Regions from separate parts of the Massilia violaceinigra genome, predicted to be linked through region 3. Evidence: predicted binding sites of a transcription regulator. Region 3 holds the regulator's gene; each other region holds the start of a gene.

Region 1 (3,276 bases), 3.6 Mb from region 3:
CCAGCCAGTAATACAGCAGCATTGCGTGATTGCCGGTCGGGAAAGTGTGGGCGAAGGCATAGCCGCGCGGCGCATTCCGCATGTGCCGCGCCAGGCTCGGCCCATCCACGGCGCCCTGCTCCGCCAGCGCGCGCGACAGCGTCACGGCCTGGCCGTTGCGGCTCAGGTTCATCAGCACGGCCATCGCCTGCTGCTGGCAGCCGATGCCCAACTGCACCCCGTACATCAGCCCGTACAACACATGGGCGGCGTCGAGCGCGCCCGAGCCCAGCTTGTCGCGCACGTTCGCCCACGAGGTTTCGCGGCTGAGCACGATCCTGATGCCATATTGGCGGTCGAACCCGCACTCGGCCGCCATCACCAGCGAGGCGCAGTCGGTCAGCGGCATGAAGCCGATCCTGACCGTACGCAATTGCTTTACATTTATCTCTGCCATACAACTCCTTGCTTTCCTGTAGCTACGCGGCGACTCAACCGAGCAGATCCTCGACATCGAGAATGCGCTGGGCAATCTCCGCCAGCTTCAAATTCTTGTTCATCGCCATGCTGCGCAGTTTCTGGTACGCCTGGTCTTCGGTCAGCCGGTGATGGGTCATCAGGATGCCTTTGGCGCGGTCGATCACCTTGCGTTCGGCCAGCTTGTGGCGAGTCTCGCTCAGCTCGGCAAGCAGCTTCTGCTCCTGGCGAAAGCGCGCCAGCGCCACGTTCAGCACCGGTTTGATGCGCTCGGACTGCAAGCCCGCCACGATGTAGGCCGACACGCCTGCGGCCATCGCCGCGTCCATGCTGCTGGTGGTGTCGTCCTCGGTGAACAGCACAATCGGGCGGCGCTCGTCGCGGGTGGCGATGACGATGTGTTCGAGCACGTCGCGGGCGTCCGATTCGGCATCGATGATAATCATGTCGGGTTGAAGTTGAGCGATCCTTTCGGGCAAATAGATATCGGCGGGTAGCGAAGCGACGATGTCGTAGCCCGATTCGAGCAGGCCGATGCGCAGCGCGTTACCGCGCATGACCTGGACCGCCAGGGCGGCATCGTGCTCGCCGCCTTCCGGAACGATCGTATTGACGACGACAATGCGCAGCTTGCGTGGGGGATGCGCGGGGGTTTTGGACATGTTATTGGTTGAGAGTGAGGCCATATCCTTACAATACAAGCAAGATATGCGCCAGCACGATCTGCTGCTCCAAGGGCGGCTCGAACGGAATGGCGCAGCGGGAACAGTTGCGCTTCCTCGCCAGGCTGGGATACATTGCTGTTTTTATATCTGAAAGCCGACCATGCGCATGCGCTCTTCCCTTCTTGGCGGCCTGTTCCTGGCTTCCGCCTTGCTGGCGCCCGGTCTGGCTGTAGCCGACCCAACCATCATCTATCTGGTGCGGCATGGCGAAAAGGCAGCGGTCGAGAAAGATCCTGATCTGACCGCCCAGGGCAAGGCGCGCGCACGCAATATCGCCGCCATTCTCAAGTCGACCGGCATCGCGCATGTGTACAGCAGCACGGCGCAGCGTACACGCCAGACCGCCCAGCCGCTCGCCACCGACTTGGGATTACAGGTGCAGGTGTACGATCCCGCGCAAAGCGCCAACCTGGTCGCGCAGGTCAAGGCGGCGGGCGGTACGGCCTTGGTGGTGGGCCATTCCAATACCGTGCCCGAACTGGTGCGCTTGTTCGGCGGCAAACCTGGTAGCGACATCGGGGATGATGAATTCGACCGGCTATATCAGCTCATCGTCGACAAGGATGGCAGCGTGACGACGGTATTGCTGCATACCGTGGCGCCTTGACGAATTGTACGACGCTGCCGTTAGCGGATACGAGCATGACCGCGCGTCCCGGTTGGCGCTTTCAACGTCGCTTGGCTGCGACAGCCAGCGGGATGCGCCTTGCACCGGTACCTGCGCCACCAACCCGCTTATTTGCCAGTACTTGAGCAGTCTGAGAGCTTGAGCGGGATTGCCAGCTTCTTCAGCCGTTCCGGCTAATGCGCGCTCACGTAGCCGGGCGGCTCGCTCGGCGCCTGGCTCAGGAGCGTTTTCATCATCGCCGCCTCCTGCACCGGACTGCGGCCGAAAAAGCGCTTGAATTCGCGGCTGAACTGCGAACTGCTTTCATAGCCGACCCGGTTCGAGGCAGACGAGGCGCTCATGCCCTCCTGCACCATCAACAGCCTTGCCTTGTGCAGGCGCGTGCTCTTGAGATACTGGATCGGCGAGGTTTGCGTCACCGCCTTGAAGTTGGCGTGGAAAGCCGCCACGCTCATGCCTGCCTCATGCGCCAAGATCGGCACGTCCAGCTCGCCGCTGAAACCCGCATGGATGCGGCGCAGCGCCTTGCCGATCTTGCCGAACTGGCTGTGCTGGGCCAAGGCCGCACGCACAGAGCCGCCCTGTTCGCCGGTCAGGACCCGATACAGAATTTCGCGCAGGATGCCCGGTCCCAGTACGCGCGCTTCCACCGGGCACAACAGCACTTCGAGCAGGCGCAGCACGGCGTCACCCATGGCCTCGTCCATCGCCGTCGAGCACATGCTGACGGGCGTGGTGTGGGCTGACGGCGCGGGGCCGAGCGCCAGCGCGAGCTCGGCAGCGACTGCGAGGTCGATGTGCATCTTGAGCGCCAGCAGCGGCTCGGCTTCGCTGGCGTCGGTCTCGCTCTCGAAAGGCAAAGGCACCGACAGCACCAGAAACTGCTGGGCATCGTAAATGAAGCTTTGCTCGCCCAGATACCCCCGCTTGCGGCCCTGGCAGACGATCACGATGCATGGCTCGTACAGCACAGGCACGCGTGCCACGGCCCGGTTCGCGCGCATGAAGCGCACGTCGTCGAGCGCGGACGCAGTATAGCCCTCGGACGGCGCCAGCCTGCCCAGCAAGGCGATCATGCGGTCTTGTCTGCTCGGCGGCGTTGGCATCGGCTCCTCTGTGGCGGGTTCGTCAGCCGCCAGTGTAAGGCGCAAAACGCCTGCGCGCCAAGATCAAATCCTCGCGCAGGCGTGCCTGATTCTCTTGCGAGGCCGCCAGTGCGCATGCCCGTGCAGCAAATCGGTGCGCGCCAGCGGCAACACGGGTGCGCCCCTCTCCCGCGCCTCGGCAGTGCGGCACGCCCTGCCCCACCGCCAGCGCTATTGGCAAGCCCGGGACGGCGTGGCCCGGCTCCATCCCATCCGCGTTGAGTGCCCCAGCCACCGCCATGCGCAAGGTCTGGCTCCAGGCCTTCCGCGCTGAGTGCCCCAGCCACCGCTATTCACAAGGTTCGAGGCCGTGCTCCTGTTT
Region 2 (3,276 bases), 1.4 Mb from region 3:
AGCCAGCACTCGAGCTTGTCGCTAAAAATCCGTACCTTTAAACGATGCCCTACCAGCCGCGACGGCGCCGTGTACAGCACTTTCCTGACGGTCATCGTGCCGTACTTGGTGACACGGGCGTCAACCTCCTCGTAGTCGCTGCTGCGCCGTGCCGGCAGCGCTATCAGCAAGGCGCGCTCCTCGTCGAACTTGGACGCGATACGGGCGTTGAGCCGGCCGAACACTTCAGCGACGAACACACGGTAGGCATCGAGGTCGGCGAAGTCGCGGTGGCCACGCAACAGCAGTGCCTGCTCCATCGTTCGCTTGAGCGTGCCTTGCCGGGCTTCTATCGAACCGTTCTCATGACTCACGCCAAGATTGTTACGGCTCGGTCGCATGCCGTAGTGGCTGCACAGGGCCTCGTAGCGACGGGTCAGCAGTTCCTGCTCCGACTTGTTGTTGAAGGCCGCAGCCAAACTATCGGTCCTGTGTTCCGCCGGGACGCCGCCCATCATCCAGGCAGCGTTCTGTACGCCGGACGACAAGGCCATGAAGCTTTCGCCCCCGAGCACGACCTCGACGTAGCGCCAACCCGAATACGCCAGAGCGAATTGATACAGCAAATGCAGCAGTATGGCGCCGGCGATCGTTACCTGCAGCACGGCGGCATGGGTAAAATCGGACAGGCCCAAGCGGCCCGGCGGATGAGCTTGCGCGAAGTACACCTCGCGCTCCTTGCGGTAACTGGCGCTCCACGTGCGTACCCGGCGCTGCAAGGTACGCAGCAGCGCAACGTCGTATTGCCCAGGATAGCGGCGCTGCATTTCTTCCAGCAGCGTGGTGGCGGTCAGCGCCGGCGTGGCTTCGAGCAGCGGTACGATGTCGCTCTGCCAGACGGCCTCGAATGGGTCGGAGCGGGTGCGCCAGACACGTGCTGGCCTTTGCGACGGCAGTCCTTCGATGGCATCGAGCCGGCGCGCTGAGCGCACGCTGATGCCGTCTTCGCTGCGGCGACTTCCTGACCGAGTTTGGCCCTGTGCTTCTTGTAAATTCCCACTTGGTGATCCCCAATGCGTTTGCCGGCCACTCGTCATCTCCCTCAGCCACATGCTGAACGAAACAACTGTAAACCTCGCTTCCGCACCGGGCCGGTTTCAGGTGACAAACCGGCCAAGATAGTTGTCGTGTACCGGCCAAGATAATTGTCGCTCACCACAATGCCTTGTTCCGCTGCCGCAGACCTCTGATCGCCTGACCAGTGGGCCATGAAAGAACTGCTTCTTCTCACGTACAAAAGATGTCAGCTGACAAAAAATGTTCTCTTCACCGGCCAAAATTTGTCACTATCATAACGAAACCAGCCAGTATTTAGTGCAGATATCGCTGTTTTGTGTCAAAAAGACGAGAAAGTGAGCTGGCATACCACTTGCTATACTTATATTACGGTTCAGTAGTTCCGCCATATTCACACCAACGAGGATAGTAAAAATGAAATCGATGAAAATGATGAAAAAAGCACAAGCTGGTTTTACCCTGATCGAACTGATGATTGTTGTTGCAATTATCGGTATCTTGGCTGCTGTCGCACTGCCGGCGTACCAGGACTATGTTGCCAAGTCGCAAGTCGCTGCTTCGCTGGCTGAAATCACCCCAGGTAAAGTCCAAGTAGAAACCAAACTGGCTGAAGGCACTGCTGTTGCTGCTCCTACCGACATCGGCGTCGCCGCTGTCACGAAACGCTGCTCCGCAATCTCCGCAGCCGTTGCTGTGACCGGCGCTGGTAGCATCGAGTGCACGATGCTCGGCAATTCCGCTGTGTTGGGCAAAACCATCAAGTGGGCGCGTGTTGCTACTGGCGCTTGGGCTTGCACTTCGAGCGCCGACCCGAAATACGTTCCAAAAGAATGCAAATAATCCAGTTTAAATACTGATTAGCATGGCATGTCCCCCGGTGTTTTTGCTGCGGGGGCATGTTGTAAGTCATCTCGGTAGTCGGCACCATATGCGATGACCTTTCGTGTGCCGTGTCGGATTCCCGGCAGTGACCCGAATTCATAGCGCAGCATTCAGTCGCACCTTTCTTTCAGAATCACATCGAGCCACCGCGTTTCAAGATACATGCGGCAAGCTTTGTCGTACCTTGAGACTTCCGGTCTCGCCTTCCCAAAATTCAGTGACGCTGCTATCCTTGACCGATAGTCCGCGCTGCTCACCTGCCACCAATCGTGCCATGATGACATCCCATTCCCCTTTCGCAGCCCGTCGACAGGCTGGTTTTACGCTGATCGAGTTGATGATCGTCGTTGCCATCATCGGGGTGCTGGCAGCAGTTGCCATTCCCCTCTACCAGGATTACGTGGCCAAGTCCAAAGTGTCCGCGGCGATTGAAGAATCAGCGGGAGCCCGCACCGGTATCGATACCGAAGTCGTGAACACGCCCAACCTGGATGCCGCAACCATCATGCTCGCCACCAAGCTTCACGCCGACTCGATTAACTGCACCATCAGCACCACGGCCGCGGTCGCCGGGGCAACCAGCGTAAGCTGTCTGATCAAGGGTGGCCCCGCTAGTGTCACCGGCAAGAAAATCAGCTGGTCGCGTGCCAGCACGGGCGCCTGGACGTGCAGCGCCCCCGGCATCGACCCCAAGCATACCAGCGCGTCTTGCCCTCCGTAACTTGACCAGCTCGCTCCGGCAAGTCGTTGTAATTCCTCCCGCAGTGCTGGTGCACGCCGCATAAAAGTTCCTCGTTCGGCGCGCCACCACAAGCTACATCAACGTCCCTCTCTTAAAGCTGAACTGCCTGCGCCTGGCGCAGGTCGAACGGATTCGCCTGTCGAGATCTGTTTTCGACCGGTCGCTTTCCCTGAGCAAAGTTCTCGCTCAAACGCAATCCCTTGTTTCACTGCTGGTGCTTCCGTTCGCAATGGCGACGGCCGCGCCGTATCTCAATGCATGTCATCTCATTGGAGCAGCAACATGAAATCAATAAAATGGGTCCATTGTCGTTCGCAACGTGGCTTCACCCTGATCGAGCTGATGATTGTCGTCGCCATTCTCGCCATCCTCGCGGCCATCGCCCTGCCGATGTACCAGGACTATGTCGCCAAGGCGAAAGTAGGCGCGGCCGTCGCTGAAGCGGGTGGCGGCAAAATCGGCATCGATGCCGAAATTGTCATGACGCCCACCATGGATGCCGCCAAAACCATGCAGGCCACCCGGTTCAGCACACCGGAGACAGCGAACTGCACACTCAGCGTCGAGGCGGCCAATGAGGGTAAAACCGGTATCAC
Region 3 (3,276 bases):
GGCACCCTGATCCTCAAGTCCGACCGCGCCACAATCAAGGAAACGCCGGAAGGCGATATGTTCGTGACCCTGACCGCCAACGGCGGCAAGGTCGCCACGTTCCGCCAGAAACGCGACGGTGGTCCCGACTTGTGGGTCGAAGGCCAGGCCCAGCGCATCGAATACGATGAACGCAACGACATGATGAAGCTCTTCTCGCACGCCAAGATCCGCCAGCTGGAAGGCCAGAAGCCAACCAACGAAATCGAGAGCGAATTCATTTCCTACGACAGCCGCAAGGAAGTTTTCCTGGCGCGCAATGACGCCAGCGGCACCAACAAGCCGGGCCAGGGCCAGGGCACGATGGTCATCGCACCGCGCAAGCCGCGCGCGGCACCGGCCACGCCGGCACCGGCGCCAGCGCCGGCCACCACGCCACCGGCGGGAACCCAATGATGGAACCGAAGAATTGCGGCAGCACGCTGATCGTGCGCGGGCTGCAGAAAAGCTATGGCAAGCGCCTGGTCGTGCGCGACGTGTCGCTGCAGGTCGACTGCGGCGAAGTGGTCGGCCTGCTCGGCCCCAACGGCGCTGGCAAGACCACCTCGTTCTACATGATCGTCGGCCTGGTGCCGTCGGATGCGGGTACGATCGATATCAGCGGGGTCGATATTTCGAGCCTGCCGATCCACCGCCGCGCCGCGCTCGGCCTGTCGTACCTGCCGCAGGAAGCGTCGGTGTTCCGCAAGCTGACGGTGGAAGAAAACATCCGCGCCGTGCTGGAACTGCAAAAGGTCGATGGCAAGTCGCTGACCAAGGCCCAGATCAACGAACGCCTGGACACGCTGCTGGCCGACCTGCAGATTGAAAAACTGCGCGAGAACCAGGCCATGTCGCTGTCGGGCGGCGAGCGGCGCCGGGTCGAGATCGCGCGCGCGCTGGCGACCAACCCGCGCTTCGTGCTGCTCGACGAACCGTTCGCCGGGGTCGATCCGATTGCCGTCATCGAGATCCAGCGCATCGTGCGCTTCCTCAAGCAGCGCGGCATCGGGGTTTTGATCACCGACCATAACGTGCGCGAAACGCTTGGTATTTGCGACCGCGCCTACATCATCAACCAGGGTGCGGTGCTCGCCTCCGGTCGACCCGACGACATCATCGCCGATGAATCCGTGCGCCGGGTCTACCTGGGCGAACACTTCCGGATGTAGGCATGAAACAGTCCCTTCAACTACGCACCTCCCAGCACCTCGCCCTCACGCCCCAGCTGCAGCAGTCGATCCGGCTGCTGCAGTTGTCGACCCTGGAACTGCATCAGGAACTGGAGCAGCTGTTAAGCGACAACCCGCTGCTCGAACGGCTCGACGACCCGCTCGATCATTCGGTGCGCCTGCTGGGCGATGGCGCCATCAGCAGCACCTCGACACCGACCGAAGCGGCGCCCGAGCCGGGAGCGCAGGATGCGCCGGCGCCGGCCGAAGGGGAAGGCTTCGAAGGCGGCGACGCGGACAGCCCGGCCAGTAGCAGCGACAACGATGGCGAATGGGGCGACCTCGGTCGCGCCAAGACATCCGACGACGAGGATTCGCGCCCGCAGCTCGAAGCCTCGGCCACCACCTTGCGCGAGCACCTGATGGAGCAGATGCGCGTGACCGTGCTGGAGGCGCGCGACCGCGCGCTGGTCGAACTGATCGTCGACGCCATCGACGACAACGGCTACCTGACCGAATCGCTGGAAGAAATCCAAGAGCGCATGCCGCCCGAGCTGGAGATCGAAATTGAAGAATTGCGCACCGCGCTGGCGCTGCTGCAAAGTTTCGATCCGATTGGCGTGGGCGCGCGCAATGCGTCCGAATGCCTGGCGCTGCAGATCCGGCGTATGCCGGGCGTGGCGCTGGTGACGCGCCGCATGGCGCTGACGATTGTCGAAAACCACCTGACCTGGTTCGCGCAGCGTGAATTCAACAAGCTGAAAAAGGCGCTCGACTGCGACGATGAAGACTTGCGCGAGGCGCAGACCGTGATCCGCCAGTGCAATCCGCACCCGGGCGCGGAGTTCGCGTCGGACGTGTCGGACTACGTGGTGCCGGACGTGATCGTGCGCAAGGCGAAAAACGGCTGGTCGGTGATGCTCAATAACGATGTCATGCCGCGCCTGCGCGTGAACAGCATGTACGCCGCGCTGCTCAAGCAGGGCAAGGGCGAAGGGCAGATGGGCGCGCAGCTGCAGGAAGCGAAGTGGCTGATCAAGAACATGCGCCAGCGCTTCGATACCATCTTGCGGGTGGCCGAAGCCATCGTCGAACGCCAGCGCAATTTCTTCTCGCACGGCGCGGTGGCGATGCGCCCGCTGGTGCTGCGTGAAATCGCCGACACGCTCGGCCTGCACGAGAGTACGATTTCGCGCGTGACCACGCAAAAGTACATGATGACGCCGCACGGCATGTTCGAGCTCAAATATTTTTTCGGCAGCCACGTGGCTACCGAAGCGGGCGGCGAAGCGTCATCGACGGCGATCCGCGCGCTGATCGTGCAGCTGACCAGCGCCGAAGATCCCAAGAGTCCTCTGTCGGACAGCAAGATCGCCGACATGCTGGGCGAGCAGGGCATGGTGATCGCGCGCCGCACGGTCGCCAAGTACCGCGAAGCGCTCAAGATTCCGCCGGTCGCCCTGCGCAAGTGTCTCTAGCCTGCCCGGAACTGCGCGGCGCCTAGAAAAATTCCGGGTGCTCGCGCAGCAGCACCTGCTCGTACTGGTTCACCGCCTTGAACTGTTCCAGCCCCGGCGCCATGCGCCGGCCAGCGTCCCAGCTGCGCCAGGCGCGCGCCATGTCGTAGCTCAGGAACAGCGCATCACCCATATCCTTGTAGGCCCCGGCCAGCGCCGGATTGGCGCGCAACACGCTGGCGTACAGCGGTAGCGCGGCGCGTACGTCGCCCAGCTTGGCGCGCCAATTTGCTTCAAACAGCGCCAGCATGTGCTGCTTGTGTGTGGTGAGCTTGCGCAGTTCCTGCAGCTTGGCGAGCGCCGCCTCCATCTCCGCCTTCCCCTTGGGCCGTATCGCCGCCGCGAACGCGCGCACTTGCGGATCGGCGTTGAGCAGCACCTTCTGCTCCGAGGTCGGCATTTTCATCTGTTCGCCGCTGACAAACGCCAATTCGGACATGCCGAGCATGGCGTCGAAGGCACGCTTGTCGGCGAACGCTTGCGCGATCTCGGTCTCGAAGGCTTGCCTGGCTGCCGCCGTCGGCGGCGCCGCATTCGCCTGCGCCTTGTCGAGCAGCTGATCGAGTTCG

Evidence for each region. Region 3 encodes sigma-54, which starts transcription at its own class of promoters, with help from an activator protein. Its sites were predicted from a motif close to TGGCANGNAANCTGCTTT; they were not measured.
Region 1: the regulator sigma-54 is predicted to act here: its motif matches at 1,155-1,172, upstream of CR152_RS20345 (ANTAR domain-containing response regulator).
Region 2: the regulator sigma-54 is predicted to act here: its motif matches at 1,398-1,415, upstream of CR152_RS11150 (pilin).

What each region holds. Positions count from the first base shown of each region.
Region 1 is NZ_CP024608.1:4,641,206-4,644,481, reverse strand. Features, by position in the region: gene CR152_RS20350 (CmpA/NrtA family ABC transporter substrate-binding protein) at 1-436, opposite strand, end outside; gene CR152_RS20345 (ANTAR domain-containing response regulator) at 471-1,118, opposite strand; gene CR152_RS20340 (SixA phosphatase family protein) at 1,288-1,788, shown strand; gene CR152_RS20335 (AraC family transcriptional regulator) at 1,983-2,915, opposite strand.
Region 2 is NZ_CP024608.1:2,458,793-2,462,068, forward strand. Features, by position in the region: partial or broken gene istA (IS21 family transposase) at 1-1,069, opposite strand, end outside; gene CR152_RS11150 (pilin) at 1,471-1,896, shown strand; gene CR152_RS11155 (pilin) at 2,213-2,659, shown strand; gene CR152_RS34125 (pilin) at 2,963-3,276, shown strand, end outside.
Region 3 is NZ_CP024608.1:1,052,287-1,055,562, forward strand. Features, by position in the region: gene lptA (lipopolysaccharide transport periplasmic protein LptA) at 1-435, shown strand, start outside; gene lptB (LPS export ABC transporter ATP-binding protein) at 435-1,190, shown strand; gene CR152_RS04855 (RNA polymerase factor sigma-54) at 1,193-2,668, shown strand; gene CR152_RS04860 (hypothetical protein) at 2,691-3,276, opposite strand, start outside.